Regions from separate parts of the Saccharophagus degradans 2-40 genome, predicted to be linked through region 1. Evidence: predicted binding sites of a transcription regulator. Region 1 holds the regulator's gene; the other holds the start of a gene.
What was found. The regulator PhoB, encoded in region 1, activates phosphate uptake and scavenging genes when phosphate is short. The targets are predictions, from matches to a motif close to TGTCATAAANNTGTAACA.

Region 1 (8,173 bases):
AAGAGTAACTAAAGCGGCTATTCACCCCCATACTTAACGCGTGTATTCCCACCGTGCCACTAAGCTCTAAATCCGCCTGCAGGTTTCTTGAATCCCAATAATAAAAATTACTTTGTCGATCGGTTTGATCTAAAGCGGTGCGCACATTCCAGCGCCAATTTTCATCCAATGCGCGCTGATAATTCACTTGGATAGAGCCACCAATTAACTCTTCACTTTTAAGAATATATTCTCTACGAACTGGGTCGGTAAATATATTGGACCATATTGGGCCTATATCACCACCAAAAGCTTCAACATAAATTTGTAAATTACTTTTATCATCGTTGCGCTGTACTTGAGTTGATACCCGCCAATCGCGACCATCCTTTTCTTGCAGGTCGAATTCGGCATTTTCTAAACCGGCAATCACCCCAAAATGACCGCTAACGGCGTAATCCCAATCGTTATTTAATTTGCCCGATTGACGTAGATTTACCCCCTGTCGGTGGTGCTCGCCCGCCCACACTTCAACATTGGTGCTGGGCTTTTCGCCAGCAGAGTAGGTAATAATATTTATTATGCCGTTTACGGCATTAGCGCCCCAAGCAGCAGCATTAGGGCCGCGAATAACTTCAATTTGTTTTATATCGGCTAAGTTGTAGTTAAGCTCGTTCCAATTAACGCCACTGAATACGGAGTTATACAGGCTTTTACCGTTAACCATTACCAGCACAAAGCGGGAGAATTGGCCGCCGGCCCCGCGAATACTCACCGACCATTCGTGTGCCCCCACCTGATCGGCAGTCACACCGGGCGCCATGCGTAATGCCTCGGGAATATTGCGCGCACCCGATAAGCGGATATCTTCGGCACTAATAACAAAGGCGGCATAGGGTACATCTAACCCTTTTGCGCGGTTTTTACCCGCAGATTCCACCTCTATTTCCATATCTACTAACTGCTCAATACCCATTTCTATTAGGTCAGCGGCGGTTTGCCCTTCGGCATACGTACCTGTAGGTAGAATCAAAAACGAGGCTGCACACAGTGTGGCTGTGTGAAAAGTTTTTTTCATGGCTCCAACTCAATATTCCAATATCCCTTTGAGTATAGTCGGCTATTTATACTCCGCAGGCGCAGTGCAGCCTCTGCTTATGCTTTTTTTGTTGGGATTACTCTGGCTTATGCCAAATCGATACGATTTGCCGCAATTTAACGACAAGAAACCGGTTACAATGCGCGCCCTACGTAAATATCAACATTCATTCAGGACCCAACTTTGAAGCGCCTTACTTTATATTCCGGCCCCGCGTTTACCTGCTACTTTATGTCGTTTGTTGTAGGCCTATTATTCGCGCTAGTGATGCCCACCTTGAGTGTATTAGTGGCCAAGGGGCTGGGCGTACGTCCGTTTTTGGTGGGAGTATTTTTTGTAGCTATGGCTGCGAGCAGTATTGTGTTCTCTCACATGCTGGCCACTTGGTCCGATAAAGTTAACGACCGCCGCCCTCTAATAATGGCCGGTATGCTATTTGGCGCGGCGTCGTGTTTGGTGTTTGCATTTTCTAGTAATTATTGGGTGCTGCTAGGGTTGGGCTCCACCCTGTTTAGCCTCTCGTTTGCGTTTACCTCGCAAATGTTTGCCCACGCCCGCGAATTTGCCGACCAGCGTTTAACCCTTGGCCAAAACACGCTGTTTAACTCTATTGTGCGCGCAGGTATCGCTGTTGCCTGGGTATCTGGGCCGCCCATCGGGTTTGCGCTGTACAACTATTTGGGTATTCAAAGGCATTACACCTACGTGGCCATTGCCTATATTGCCGCCGGGCTTCTTGCTTGGCTGGCGCTGCCCAAGGCAGAAAAATTTGATACCAGCGCCTTGGCGCCCATCCCAGCCAGTCACAAGCAACAAGTAGTAATAGCGATAATTGCCTTCGCGTTTTTATATGCCTGCAACCAAACCTACTTGATTGCGCTCCCCCTGTATTTACCAGAGCACCTAGGTTTAGACAGTAGCTACGCTGGCTGGATTATGGGTACCGCTGCCGCGCTAGAAATACCTATTATGATTTTTGGCGGCTGGCTAGGCACGCGCTACCCACTTATTGCGCTTATACGCATAGGCGGCCTGTGCGCAGCGGCACTTTACCTAGGCATTTGGAATGCCACAGCCCTATGGCAGTTATTCGTACTACAGCTACTAAACGCGGTGTTTATTGGGTTTGTGGCCGGGCTAGGTATGACGTGGTTTCAAGATATGATGCCCGGCAAAGCGGGCGCGGCATCGGCACTGTACTTGAACGCCAATAATATAGGTAACTTACTGGGCAGTTTGGTTATTGCAGTATTTGCCGAAGCCTTAGGCTACCGGCATATCTTTTTGATTATGATTGCCATTGCGGCTTGCGCGGTGGTGACGCTATCGTTATTGGATAAGAGATAGCTTACAGGAACAGGGAACAGGGAACAGGGAACAGGGAACAGGGAACAGGGAACAGGGAACAGGGAACAGGGAACAGGGAACAGGGAACAGGGAACAGGGAATGAAACAGGCTTGGCGATTTTCCGTCAAGCCTTTTGGTTTTTTCTTTACAACTCCGCACTGGAACTGGTTTATTCGAAGTTAGTTTTTTCGCCTTCGGTTCTGGCTATAATTGTTGCGCAGCAGCTGTCGCTAAATACGTTTACGGCGGTGCGCATCATATCCAGAATTCTATCGGTAACCAGTAGTAAGCCAATGCCCTCTAAGGGTAAGCCTACAGCGGTAAGAATAACCGTAATAGCCATAAGGCTTGCAGAGGGTATGCCGGCAACGCCAATAGAGGTGAGCAGCGCAATAAGCACAATGGTAAATTGCACACCAATGGTTAAATCTAAACCGTACGCCTGTGCAATAAACATGGCTGCCACACACTCATACAATGCGGTGCCGTCCATGTTAATGGTTGCGCCCAAGGGTAAAACAAACGAGCTGGTGCGCTTAGATACCCCAGCGTTTTTCTCTACACAATCCATTGTTAATGGCAGCGTGCCCGAAGACGATGCAGTCGAAAAAGCAGTAAGCAGGGCCGGCGCCATAAACGCAATTTGGCGGTAAGGGTTTTTCACTCCTCCCAAATAACGCAGTAACAGCGGCATAACAACCAGTACGTGTATGGCAAGTGCAAAGGTGACGGTAAAAAAGAACACTGCCAAGTTGGCCAAAATTTCCAACCCGGTACCAGCAATAGTAACCGTAACCAAGCCAAACACCCCCAGCGGGGCAAATTTCATTACCAGCATGGTGATTTTCATCATCACCTCAGAAACGCCGGTCCAAAAATTCATTAACGTCTCGCTGGCCGCCGGTGCCACGCGCACCATAAAAAAGCCGAACAACAAACCAAAAGTAATTAGCCCCAGCATTTGCCCTTCGGCAGCCGCCTCGACCAAATTGGGCGGTACCATGCGCAAAAATACGGCAGCTACATCACCCAAACCGCGCCCTTCTACTTTGGCTAACTGCTGGTCTACTTGCTCGGTAGAGCTAAGGTTTAATTGATCGCGCGCCGGCTCACCGTTAATTTCACCCGGCGTCATCACGTTTACCACCAGCAAGCCAACCAAAATGGCTATGGTGCTGCTAAGCGCATAAAAGCTTAATGCCTTTGCGCCCAAGCGCCCTAGATCTGCCCCTTTACCCATGCCCGCTACGCCGCAAATAATGGACGACAGTACCAGCGGCACAATAATCATTTTTAACGCGTTAAGAAAAAATGTGCCTATAAATTCACCGGCATTCACAATGGCCTTTGCCCAGGTGGCATCGCCAGCAAAATTGACTACGCCCCCCACCAAAAATGCGGCTGCAATAGCGATAAGAATTTGCCAGTGAAGTTTTAGCTTTAACATAGGGGCGCCTTATTATGGTAACGAGCTAACAATAAAGACGTGCGATTTATTCGCGCGGACTCTTTGCTCGAACTTATTCCGAAGGTGGATATTGCAGCTAGGTTTTACCACAGCCATTACCACAGCTGCAAATGCGGTAGGTGCATGTGCCAGTATTAATCCACTAGCGCATCTTTTAACTTTTTACCCGGTTTAAAGGCTGGCAGCACACTGGCTGCAATATTGATAGCAGCCCCCGTTTGCGGATTGCGACCTTGGCGCGCGGCGCGCTCGCGGGTAATAAACGAACCGAAGCCTACCAAGTTAACCGAATCTTTGCGCGCTAACGCGTTGGTAATATGGTCAAAAATGGCCGAAACCGCATCGTCGGCTTGCCTAGGTGAAAGGTCTGCGGCATTGGCCACGGCTTCAACAAGATCAGATTTACGCACTAGTAGATTCCTTTTAAATAAAAATACACATACAACACAGCTATTATTGGCCAAACCGTTAAGTTCACTCGCTGCGCAACCTATGCTTGTCAGGTTACACTACACGCTCTAATTGTAGATGACGAAAAGTAAATTATGACCGCAACCCGCAAATCCACTCGGCCATCCAAACCACTTAAAGCTACCCTTGTGGCTTATGCAAAACTTATGCGCTTAGATAGGCCCATAGGTATTTATTTAGTGCTCTGGCCTACACTGTGGAGCCTGTGGATAGCCGCAGATGGTTTGCCCGATTGGGATGTGTTGGTTATTTTTGTGCTGGGTGTAGTGCTTATGCGGTCTGCAGGCTGTGTAATTAACGATTTTGCCGACCGCAAGATAGACGGCCATGTGCGTCGCACAGCAAACCGCCCCCTAGTTACTGGGTTAATAACCCCCAAACAAGCGGTGCTATTTTTTGTGGCATTGCTGGTTATTGCGTTTATTTTGGTGCTATTTACCAACCCACTTACCATAAAGCTTTCGTTCGGCGGGGCGCTACTAGCCTTTTGCTACCCCTTTATGAAACGCTACACCCAGTTGCCACAAATAGTGTTGGGTGCCGCTTTTGCGTGGTCTATTCCTATGGCCTTCGCCGCACAAACCAACCAGCTACCCGAAGCCATTTGGGTGCTATATACCGCTGTTGTACTGTGGACAGTGGCCTACGACACCTTCTACGCAATGGCAGACAGAGAAGACGATTTAAAAATTGGGGTGAAGTCCACCGCTATCCTATTTGGCGATCAAGATCGCATCATAACCGCCTGTTTGCAGCTAATGGCACTGGTGGCTATGGCCATGGCAGGGGAGCGCTTTGGGCTAGGCTTTAGCTTTAAGGTGTCTTTATTGGTTGCAGGTGGTCTTTTTGCCTATCAACAATATTTAATTCGCAACCGCGAACCGAACGCGTGTTTTCGTGCATTTTTGCATAACAATTGGGTAGGTTTAGTGGTTTTTCTCGGCATTTTGGTGGACAAGCTCATAACAAACTAAACACCAAAATAATGAAATAAGTGCTGTGGTGTGCTATTTGTCATAAAACGGAAACAAAACCTTTAAATAATCAACCTACATTCCGTACTTTGTACAGACGAGAGTCAGGTTAGCTGTAATGATTGAAAAGACGATTTTAGTAGTTGATGACGAGCCGCCAATTCGCGACATGTTACGTGTTGCACTGGAAATGGCAGAATATGCGGTATTGGAAGCCGGGGACGCACAACAAGCACACAGCTTAATTGTCGATAAAAAACCCGACCTCATTTTATTAGACTGGATGCTGCCAGGCACAAGCGGTATTGAATTGGCCCGCCGCCTTAAGCGCGACGAAGTTACCAGTGAAATTCCTATTATTATGCTTACCGCCAAAGGCGAAGAGGATAATAAAGTACAAGGCTTAGAGGTGGGTGCCGACGATTACATCACCAAGCCCTTCTCACCACGTGAGCTAGTAGCGCGCCTAAAGGCCGTATTGCGTCGCACCGACTCAATGGGCATTAGCGAGCCTATTCAAGTAGAAGGCCTGTGCCTAGACCCTATAAGCCACCGCGTAACCATTAGCGATATGCCTGTGCAAATGGGCCCTACAGAATACCGCCTACTAGAATTCTTTCTTACCCACCAAGAACGCGTTTACACCCGCAACCAATTGCTCGACCACGTGTGGGGCGGCAATGTGTATGTAGAAGAACGCACGGTAGATGTTCACATTAGACGCTTGCGCAAAGCATTATCCCTTGAAGGCCACGACCGTTTTATTCAAACTGTGCGTGGTGCGGGTTACCGCTTTTCTAATAAGGTCGCTCTAAAGGCCTAACATCAACTGATGTTCGACTCACATTAAGTGCTTTTATGATACGCAGAGGTTTTGCCGTAGAGCTGCGCTGGTTTGTACTGTCTATGGCAGCCGCAGCCATAGTTGGCGTAGCAGTAGGCTATTTTTTGGCAGTAATGTGCTTAGCACTGCTGCTGTACGTGTGCTGGTTGTTTTACAACATCACCCGCTTAGAAGCTTGGATAATTGCAGCACGCCGCAAAACCAACCCGCGCAACGAGCTATATGGCATTTTTGGTGAAATAGCCGAAGACGTAGTGCTGCTGCGCAAACGCTACCAAAAAGAAAAGCTGCGTTTACAAGCGGTGGTTAGCCGAGTACAAGATATGACCTCGGCACTAACCGACGGCGTGGTGCTACTAGATTCGCTTGGTAATATTGAATGGTGGAACGAAGCCGCCAAGCAAATGTTCGACCTGCGCGATGTAGATCACGGCCACAAATTAACCAACATTATTCGCCACCCGCGTTTCGTAAAATACTTCGAAAACGGCAAATACGGCGACCCACTTGAGCTAGAAGGCATCCGCCACCCAGACCAACACCTGCAATTTCAAATACACCCCTTTGGCCAAGGTGAACGCCTTGTGGTGCTGCGCGACGTAACGCGCGTTTATAAACTCGAACAAATGCGCAAAGACTTTGTGGCCAACGTATCCCACGAGTTGCGTACACCCCTTACAGTGGTGCGTGGCTACATCGAAACACTGTCCGATGCGCCCAGCATACCGCCCGCGTGGGCACGCGCTCTAACCGCCATGCAGGGCCAATGTCAGCGCATGACCGCGCTTATCAACGACCTAATTACCCTAACCAAGCTAGAAACCGATGAGCGTGAAATACGGCAGGAAGCCGTCGACATAGGGCCACTTATTCAAACCATAATGAGCGATGCCCAAGCATTAAATGGCGAAAGCACGCACACGCTTATTCATAAAGGCGACGATAATTTGGTATTGCGCGGCAACGAGAAAGAGCTTCGCAGCGCCGTCTCTAACCTTGTGTTTAACGCTATGAAGTACTCGCCCGACGGCTGCAAAATTGAAGTGCAATACACCGCCAACGAGCACGATGTAGTTATTAGCGTAAGTGATACTGGCGTGGGCATAGACCCCAAACACCTACCGCGCCTAACCGAACGTTTTTACCGCGTAGACGGCGGCCGCGCCACCACCATGGGCGGCACAGGCCTTGGCTTAGCCATTGTTAAACACGTGCTGTTGCGCCACGATGCCCAATTGCGCATTAGCAGTAAAGTGGGCAAAGGCAGCACCTTTAGCTGCCACTTCCCCAAAGCTCGTTTAATTAAGCGCGCAAAATAAATAAACGCGGCAATTACTTACAATTGCCGCGCTCTTCACACACGGTAAGCACAGCCGGCCAGTTTGCATCGGCTTCGGCTATTTTTTTGTTCATATCTTTTTCCCAGCGCTTAAACGAAAAACGGCTGTAATTAAGGTACAACTTACCATTTACAATCTTCCAGCTATCTGGGCGAATACTGGTCACGTAACCGTGGGCCACGGCAAATGAACAATAGCCTCCATATTGTGGCGCGTAATTTTCTGGGTTTAATGTAAACAATGCCAAATTCTTTGCATTGGCGAATTTCCACGTTGCGCCATTCCAATTATAGGTAAACTCATCGCTGCCCTTTACCGCATCATCGCCCGGTTGCAGGCTGTAGTAAGCCACTACGTCGTAGCCCTTTATAGCCCCATGCTTAGCATGGGAATAAATAGGCGGGTCTGCCGCCAATGCACTCACCGAAAAACACAATAGCAACCACCAGTGCAACCCAAGTTTGCGCCCTATACCTAAACCCATTAGACAATCGCTCCTACAAAATTGTACAGTTAACAACGCCAGCTACTGCTGCGTTCATATCAGTATGGCTTTACGCCCTACACAAGCATAGACTCTGAGATTCACAATTGATGCTCGAAATGCAACGCCACTATGCAATATAAATTTATACCCAGTATTCACCACA
Region 2 (8,173 bases), 150 kb from region 1:
TTACCCCCGTTAACCACAGGGTGCATATTAAACTAAACAATAGGCCGCCTATAAAAATAGCGAGTCCCCATTGAATAATCTTGCTTTGGCCTACAACGTTTGCGAGGTTGTCGTATATTTCGCTGCCTAAAATTACGTAGAGGTAACCCATTTGTTTACCCTCTACCATTATTGGGCTAGCAGAAAATATCTTCTTTTTATTGGTCGAGCGCGGGTCGTCGCCAACAATGGGTGTGCGCAAGTTGTTGTTCGCCAAATAGTGTTGAATGGGGCGGGTATCAACATACTCACGTTTTATTTTTTGTGGGTCGGTGGAGTAGCTGAGTATGTGGCCGTTATTGTCCAGCACGTAAAACTCGAAATTCGGTCCCAGTATCATTAAATCGTGAAACGTATGCTTGGCAGCTTCAAGGTCGGGTTTGTCGTTTTTAAATAGCAGGTAGTGGCTCGTTACATGTGCGGCCAGCTCGTTATGCATACGCTGGGTGATTTCTTGCTGGTAAGTATGCGAGGTGTGCACAAATAAAGAGATAGAAAATACGCTTACCAACGTAAAGCTGCAAAACAGCGTAAAGGCTAAGCGGCTGTATAATGACTGAGACAGTTTTTTTATAAACGATTTAATCATAAAACTTGTAGCCTACTCCCCATACTGTTAATACGTATTTAGGGTTGGATGTATCGGTTTCTAGTTTGGTGCGCAAACGGTTAATGTGAGAGTTAACCGTGTGCTCATAGCCGCTGTGCTGATAACCCCATACGGCATCTAATAATTTTTCGCGGCTAAATACTTGGCCCGGGTGGCTGGCCATATATAGCAATAAATCAAATTCCTTTGCGGTAAGGGTTATTTCTTTGTCGCCAATGGTTAACCTGCGTTTGGTTTTATCTATACACAACTCGCCAAAGTGCAGCGCATCGTCTGCTTGAGGTGTGCTTTCCTTTTGGCTCATATCGGTGCGGCGCAAATGGGCTTTTACGCGGGCTTGTAGCTCGCGCACGCTAAAAGGTTTGGTAAGATAATCGTCTGCACCGGTTTCTAAGCCTACTACGCGGTCCGATTCGGATTTTTTAGCAGTAAGCATAAGAATAGGTGTAAATATATTTTTGGCACGTAGATGTTGGCAAACCTGTAGGCCATCCATGCTGGGTAGCATAATATCTAAAATTATTAAATCGAAGGTTTGAGTGGTGCCAAGGTGTAGGCCTTCCGCGCCGTCGCTGCAGCGGGTGACGTGGTAATCTAATACTTCCAAGTTCATCGCAATTAATGCGTTGATGTCTTGGTGATCTTCTATTAGCAAAATACGCTTCTGCATTGTTTCGCGGGCCTAATAATTTTAATGGCTATTTAATAGCTATAATGTATCACGTTTTGCCCAGTGACTTTTTCTGCAGCCGTTAACTGCAATCTGTAGGCTTGGCTAATAATAAACTGCCCCGCTATTCACAGGGCAGTTGTTGCACTAAACGTTATTGTACGCGTTTAACCACTACTACCATGGCGCCATTATCAAACTTATGGGCTTGTGTAAGCGCGGACTCGGCATAGCCGTCTGCTTGGGTTACTACGCCTGGGTGCATGCTTACCTTATCGGTATCCATGCGTTCCATGTTGTAGCCTTCGCCACCCGCGGCAGGGCCGGGAATGGTCGCTTGGGTTTCTACATTGGCTTCTGTGCCGGCGTCGTATACGGGGGCGAGCGCTTTCATTTCATCCATTACTTCCATTTCGCCCACATGCCAATTTTGCACACCGGTAAACGCGTCGTTTGTGTTCACCAGCATGCTTACAACGGTGAGTTCAATGTCGTTTTCACCCTCTGCAGCTAGCTCTGCCATAAGGGTATAGGTTGCACGGTCGCCGGGTATGATTACCGAATCCCCGCTAACGGCGTTAATTGTGCTGGTTGCAGCTAATAGCTCTGCAGTACTACCCGATTCGGCTAAAACCTCTAAGCCTTGTGACGCGCTACTGCCGGTCATCCAGCTTTTAACATCCGAAGTGTGCAAAAACAAAGCGGGTGGCGATAAAGGCTGGCCGTGGGTGACGTTGGTGATGGTAACCTCGTAGCTGGCCATTACTGGCTCGGGCATCATTTCTGGGTCCATAGTTTTCTTGTCGCTGCCACCGCAGGCTGTTAGCCCAAGGGCTAAGCCACCTATGGCGATAAGGGTTGAGCGTTTTGCTCGTGCTGGGAATTGCATAGTTAACCTCCTTGATTAGTGAACAGTAATGGTCACTTTGGCTACGGGGTTTAACCAGCGGTGAACGCGGGAGTCTAAATCGCTAGCGCCACCTTCTACCATGGTGTCGCCCACATTGCCGCGGTGAATATGTACCGTGGTGTTGCTTTCTTCGCTAGTTACCCCTGTGCCCATGGTGCCGCTGTTACCGCTTGGGTTAGCAGGGATGCCAGGGGTGCCTGGTGCGCCAGAACCGTCTACTATCAGTTCGTCATTCGCTTCGGTGCCAGCATCGTAGCCATTAAGGGTTAGGGTGTAGGTGCCGGGTTCGCTGGGTATCTGCCATGAATCTAACCCCACAAAGCCGTCATTTGTAGGCAGCAGCATAGCCACAATAGATAGGCGGTCGGCATCGCCGGTATCCCAGCTGGCAATTGTGGTCATTGCGCCTGGCGCCAATAACCCTTCTGCCGGGTTGGCTACGGTGTCTGCACCTATACTGTCTGCAAGGGTTAGCAAGCCGTCGAGCGAGCCGCCCTCGGCCATCATTTGCAAGCCATCGGAAGCTTCCTCGCCTAAGCGAAACAGATGGTTCGCCTCGGTATGGGCAACGGCCAAAATGGGGGTAAAGTGAATACTGTGGGTAGCATTGGTAATCTCAACGCTAATGGTAGCAGCTTGGGTTTGAACGGCGCCTGCGGCGATACATAGGCCTGCAGCAATATGAGTTAAACGCATAATCTTCTCCTTGTGTTTGGGTTAGTGGGGCCACTGTACATAAAGGAAGTCATGCGCCTATCACAAAGTTATAACGTTTTTATCACATTTAACGTGAGCCGGTTGGGCTACACTGGGATAGCTATCATTGCGTCGTTAAGTATTTACGGGTAATTTGTGTAAGTATTCCCAACAATAACAACGTATTAGGTGAACACGGAGAACGAGGATGACTTCCAGCTTTGGCAAACTGGCCGCAGGGTTTAAAAATTTATTAGGTAGTAATAAAAGCGCCGCACCGGCTAGCGATAACAAAAAAGCGGTAGAGGTGGTATCAGAAGAAACGCTTAAAGCCCACGCGTTGCCGTTTAGCATCCCGCTAGAGTACGGCGTGGGCACTAAAGTTAACGACACCCCCTCGGTTACAATTTGTGAAGATTTTTTAACGCAAGCCGAAGTGTTTCAAATCATTAAAGCCGCTGGCGATAAAATGCAGCGCGCTAGGGTGAGCTCTGGCAAAGAAGGCATTGAAAGCGCCGGCCGCACGGGCAGTAACTGCTGGGTAGCGCACGATCACAACAAAGTTACCCATGCGTTGGCAAAACGAATAAGTAAACTAGTAGGTATTAGTTTACAAAATGCCGAGTCTTTTCAGGTTATCCATTACGGTGTAAGCCAAGAATATTCATCTCACTTTGATGCCTGGGAATTTAATACCGAACGTGGCGAACGCTGCATGGCGCGCGGTGGCCAGCGCTTGGTAACGTGTTTAATTTATTTAAATGATGTGCCCGCCGGTGGGGGAACAGGGTTTCCTGAGCTAGATTTAGAAGTGCAAGCTAAAAAAGGCCGCATGGTTATATTCCATAATTGTTACCCCGGTACTAACTATCGCCATCCGCACAGTTTGCACGGTGGGTTGCCGGTAGAAGAAGGCGAAAAGTGGGCGGTTAACCTGTGGTTTAGAGAGGCCGATTATTGGGCGGGCACTAAAAAAGCGGCGGCCCCAGCCCGTAAAAAATATGGGAAAGTGATGTAACAAAGGCATAAGGCTTGAAACAATAGGTTTAGCCCTGACCTAAATATAAATTGTCATATGCTTTTGGTTTATTTTTGCAAAAATGCACTGTAGTGCATGCCTAGGGCCGCCTAGGGTTAACACTTAGTTGCTTAATGAGGAGAACCGTGAAAACTCGTAAGTCCCACCCCATCAAACGTTTTTTTGAGCAAGAAACTGCTGGCGGTATTTTACTGATTGTTGCAGCTGCACTGGCCATGCTGCTTGCAAACAGCCCTTTTTACGGGCACTACGATTTACTTATCGATACCCCCTTTATTATTTCCCTCGGTGATTTTGCATTAGAAAAACCATTGTTGTTATGGACTAACGACGGCCTTATGGCGGTGTTCTTTTTATTGGTGGGTTTAGAGTTAAAGCGCGAGTTGCTCGAGGGTGAGCTTTCCGACCCGCGCAAAATTGCACTGCCGGCTGTGGGGGCTATAGGCGGTATGCTTGTGCCAGCGTTAATTTACTGGTGGATAAACAAAGATAACCCTCTTGCCTTATCTGGCTGGGCAATACCTGCCGCTACCGATATTGCCTTTGCGCTGGGTGTGCTGGCGTTGCTGGGTAGCCGAGTACCGGTAACCGTTAAAATATTTCTCACATCCATTGCGGTATTCGACGATATAGGCGCAATTTTAATTATTGCGTTTTTCTATACATCGAAAATTTCTATGCTTGCTCTAGTGGTGGCGGCTATATGCTGTGCGATTTTATTTATTTGCAATCGCAGTGGCGTAACCACTCTGCGTGCCTACCTGCTAATTGGTTTGGTTATGTGGGTGGCGCTGTTAAAGTCTGGTGTGCACGCTACTTTAGGCGGTGTAATACTGGCGTTTTTTATTCCAATGACAGCCGCGCGCCCTCATCCAGAAATTAAAATACCTTCGCCATTAAAATTTTTAGAGCACGAATTACACGCGCCGGTGGCGTTTTTAATTCTGCCTATTTTTGCCTTCGCTAACTCAGGTATTCGTTTTATAGGCATGGGGGTAGAAGATTTTACCCACTCTGTACCAGTAGGTATTGCCAGCGGCTTGTTTTTTGGTAAGCAGTTAGGCGTGTTTCTGTTTTGTGGTGTATGTGTATTGTTTGGCTGGCTAAAATTACCCAAAGGCATGCGCTGGGTGCATTTGTACGGTGTGGCTGTGTTGTGTGGTATTGGTTTTACTATGAGCTTATTTATTGGCTCGCTAGCGTTTCAAGAGAGTGGAATTAACAGCGTTATAGATGAGCGCTTAGGCATTGTGTTCGGTTCGCTTGTGTCTGCTGTATTAGGCTTTGTTGTGCTTAGAAGTGCTAAGCAAAAGGCTTAATGAATTAAAAATTTTACTGTGTGCCGTAATCTAACAATGTGGCACACAGTAAATAGTAGGTATACAGCAAACTATTAAATAACCGCTATACCGTCTGCTTCAACAAGCGCACCCTTGGGTAGCTCGCTAATGCCTATTGCTGCACGAGCAGGGTAAGGCTGTTCAAAAAACTGGCTCATCACTTCGTTAACAATTGGGAAGTTGCTCAAGTCGGTTAAATAAATATTTAACTTAACTATATTTTTAAGTGAGCCGTTTGCCGCTTCGCACACCGCTTGCAAGTTTTTAAATACTTGAGTGGCTTGCGCAGCGAAATCGCCTTCGATCATTTCCATTGTTTCTGGAATTAATGGAATTTGGCCAGAAAGGTATACGGTGTCGCTAACTTTAACTGCCTGTGAGTATGTACCAATGGCTTTTGGGGCTTTATCGGAATGAATAATAGCTTTATTGGGCATAGTCGTGTCCCTAAAAATATAAGTGTTTTAAGTAAATTAATTTTTGCCGCGTGAAACGCGAGCTACAGATCGCATAGTGCGAATAGAGCGCATAACGTTGGCGAGATGAATGCGGTTATTAACCGCAATGACTAGCGTAATAACACTGCTTTCGGCATCGCGTTCTTCTACTTGTATGCCTTCAATGCTGGTGCCGGTTTGAGCTATGCGCGTGGCCAGTGTGGCAATAATGCCGCGCTCAGATTTAACTTCCACCCTAATTTCTGTTAAGAACTCGCCGGCAACCTGTGCGGACCAGTTAATAGTAGAAATATTCTCTTTCTTGCTTACAAGGTCGGTGACGTTTTTACAGCTATCGCGGTGAACCACAATGCCCTTGCCGGTACTCATATGGCCGATGATAGGGTCGCCCGGTATGGGGCGGCAACAGCGCGCAAAGCTAATAAGCAGGCTATCGGCAGAATCGATAGTAATAGGCGCTAGGGTATCGCTGCTGGTGTCGGATTCGGGCTGTAATATTTTTGCCACGCTGTAGGCGGCTTTATTGCCAAAGCCAATGCTTTCGTACAGCTCTTCCATACTTGCCACTTGGGTTTGCTCGCACAAGTAGCCTTGTTGCTGTTCGTTTAGTTCTTCTAAATTTATATCTAAGTTTGCCAGCGCGCGCATTAGCATGCGTTTGCCCAGCTCCACCGACTCCATATGGCGTTGGTTTTTGAGGTAGTGGCGAATGGCGCTGCGCGCTTTAGCGGTTACGACAAAGTTGAGCCAATTAGGGTTGGGCTGTGAATTCTCGGAGGTAATAATTTTAACTTTTTGGCCGCTTTCTAATACTTGCGATAGCGGGGCGGGGCGATCGTTAATACGACAGGCCACACAGGTATTGCCCACTTGCGTGTGTACGCCAAATGCGAAGTCGACGGGTGTTGCGCCGGCGGGTAGTTCTATAATCGCGCCTTTAGGGGTAAACACATACACTTCATCGCGGAATAAATCGATTTTAACGTTTTCGACGAACTCAACCGAACTATTGGTGTGCTCTTGAATTTCTAGCAGGCGTTTTATCCAGCGGTTAGCGCGATCGTAACTACCTGAGTGCACGGAATTAACATCGTTAGATTTATACAGCCAGTGGGCGGCTACACCACGGCTAGATAGCTCATCCATCTCTTTGGTGCGAATTTGCACTTCGATGGGCACGCCGCGCACACCAATTACAATGGTGTGTAGCGACTGGTAGCCATTCTCTTTGGGGATGGCGATGTAATCTTTAAATTCGCCCGGTTTAGGCTTGTATAGGTTGTGGATAGCACCGAGTGCGCGGTAGCAGGTGTCTATATCTTCCACAATTATGCGAAATGCGTATACATCCATAATCTCTTTGAAAGATTTATGTTTGCTGCGCATTTTGTTGTAAATGCTGTACAGGTGCTTTTCGCGGCCAATAACCAAGCCGTCGATATTCTCGCGCTGTAGTCTTGTTTCTATGCCCGATTGAATTTTTTCTACTAACGCTTTGCGGTTACCGCGCACTTCGCTAAGGGATGCCTGTAGGCGAGACGCGCGCAGCGGGTGCATGGCCGCAAAGCCGCGGTCTTCAAACTCTATACGCCAGTCGTTCATGCCCAAACGGTGGGCAATGGGGGCATAAATTTCTAAGGTTTCTTTGGCTATGCGGCGCTTTTTTTCGGGGGGGAGGGCACCTAAGGTGCGCATGTTGTGTAATCGGTCGGATAACTTCACAACAATTACGCGCAAATCCTGCGCCATAGCAAGGGCCATTTTTTGGAAGTTTTTGGCCTGCTTTTCCGCTTGGGTTTCGTATTCGATTTTGGCTAGTTTACTTACGCCGTCGACTATATCGGCAACGGTGGAGCCAAATTGATCGGCAATAGCTTGTTTGCCTATACCGGTATCTTCAATTACATCGTGCAGCATGGCGGCCATCAAGCTTTGATGATCCATATGCACAGACGCAAGAATATTAGCTACCGCAAGAGGATGGGTAATATAGGGTTCGCCACTGCGGCGATACTGGCCTGTGTGGGCTTGCTCTGCGTAGTAGTACGCGCGCTTAACCCGGTTAATCTGGGTGGGTTCCAGATAGGAGGACAGTCTATGACTCAGCGAATCAATGGTGAGCAAAGTGTAACTGGCCTCCTTTAATATTAGGCTTCGGGGTAAAGGTTATCCGCGTTCTCTTCAGATGGCTCTGCGAAGTGTTCTACGGGTTCTGCGTCAGTTGCAGCTAGGAACGCATCGTCGATTAAGCCCAATTCAATTTCGCGCAAAGCGATAACGGTTGGTTTATCGTTCTCTGGCGCTACTAGTGGCTCTTTACCTTGAGTAGCAATTTGGCGAGCACGTTTGCTGCCTACAATCACTAATTCAAAGCGGTTATCAACGTAATCTAAACAATCTTCTACAGTAAT

Region 2: SDE_RS19335 (spondin domain-containing protein) is a predicted target of PhoB. The motif match lies at 2,995-3,012, and genes of this name have one in related genera.

Annotation. Positions count from the first base shown of each region.
Region 1 covers NC_007912.1:4,832,543-4,840,715, forward strand. Annotated here, with positions in the region: gene SDE_RS20020 (TonB-dependent receptor plug domain-containing protein) at 1-1,057, opposite strand, end outside; gene SDE_RS22245 (sugar efflux transporter) at 1,262-2,425, shown strand; gene SDE_RS20035 (dicarboxylate/amino acid:cation symporter) at 2,596-3,873, opposite strand; gene SDE_RS20040 (HU family DNA-binding protein) at 4,029-4,304, opposite strand; gene ubiA (4-hydroxybenzoate octaprenyltransferase) at 4,440-5,339, shown strand; gene phoB (phosphate regulon transcriptional regulator PhoB) at 5,458-6,162, shown strand; gene phoR (phosphate regulon sensor histidine kinase PhoR) at 6,198-7,502, shown strand; gene SDE_RS20060 (YHS domain-containing (seleno)protein) at 7,516-8,007, opposite strand; gene SDE_RS20065 (GNAT family N-acetyltransferase) at 8,140-8,173, shown strand, end outside.
Region 2 covers NC_007912.1:4,681,222-4,689,394, reverse strand. Annotated here, with positions in the region: gene SDE_RS19350 (sensor histidine kinase) at 1-628, opposite strand, end outside; gene SDE_RS19345 (response regulator transcription factor) at 621-1,319, opposite strand; gene SDE_RS19340 (spondin domain-containing protein) at 1,474-2,208, opposite strand; gene SDE_RS19335 (spondin domain-containing protein) at 2,224-2,925, opposite strand; gene SDE_RS21620 (prolyl hydroxylase family protein) at 3,134-3,943, shown strand; gene nhaA (Na+/H+ antiporter NhaA) at 4,090-5,283, shown strand; gene SDE_RS19320 (RidA family protein) at 5,358-5,741, opposite strand; gene SDE_RS19315 (RelA/SpoT family protein) at 5,778-7,886, opposite strand; gene rpoZ (DNA-directed RNA polymerase subunit omega) at 7,910-8,173, opposite strand, start outside.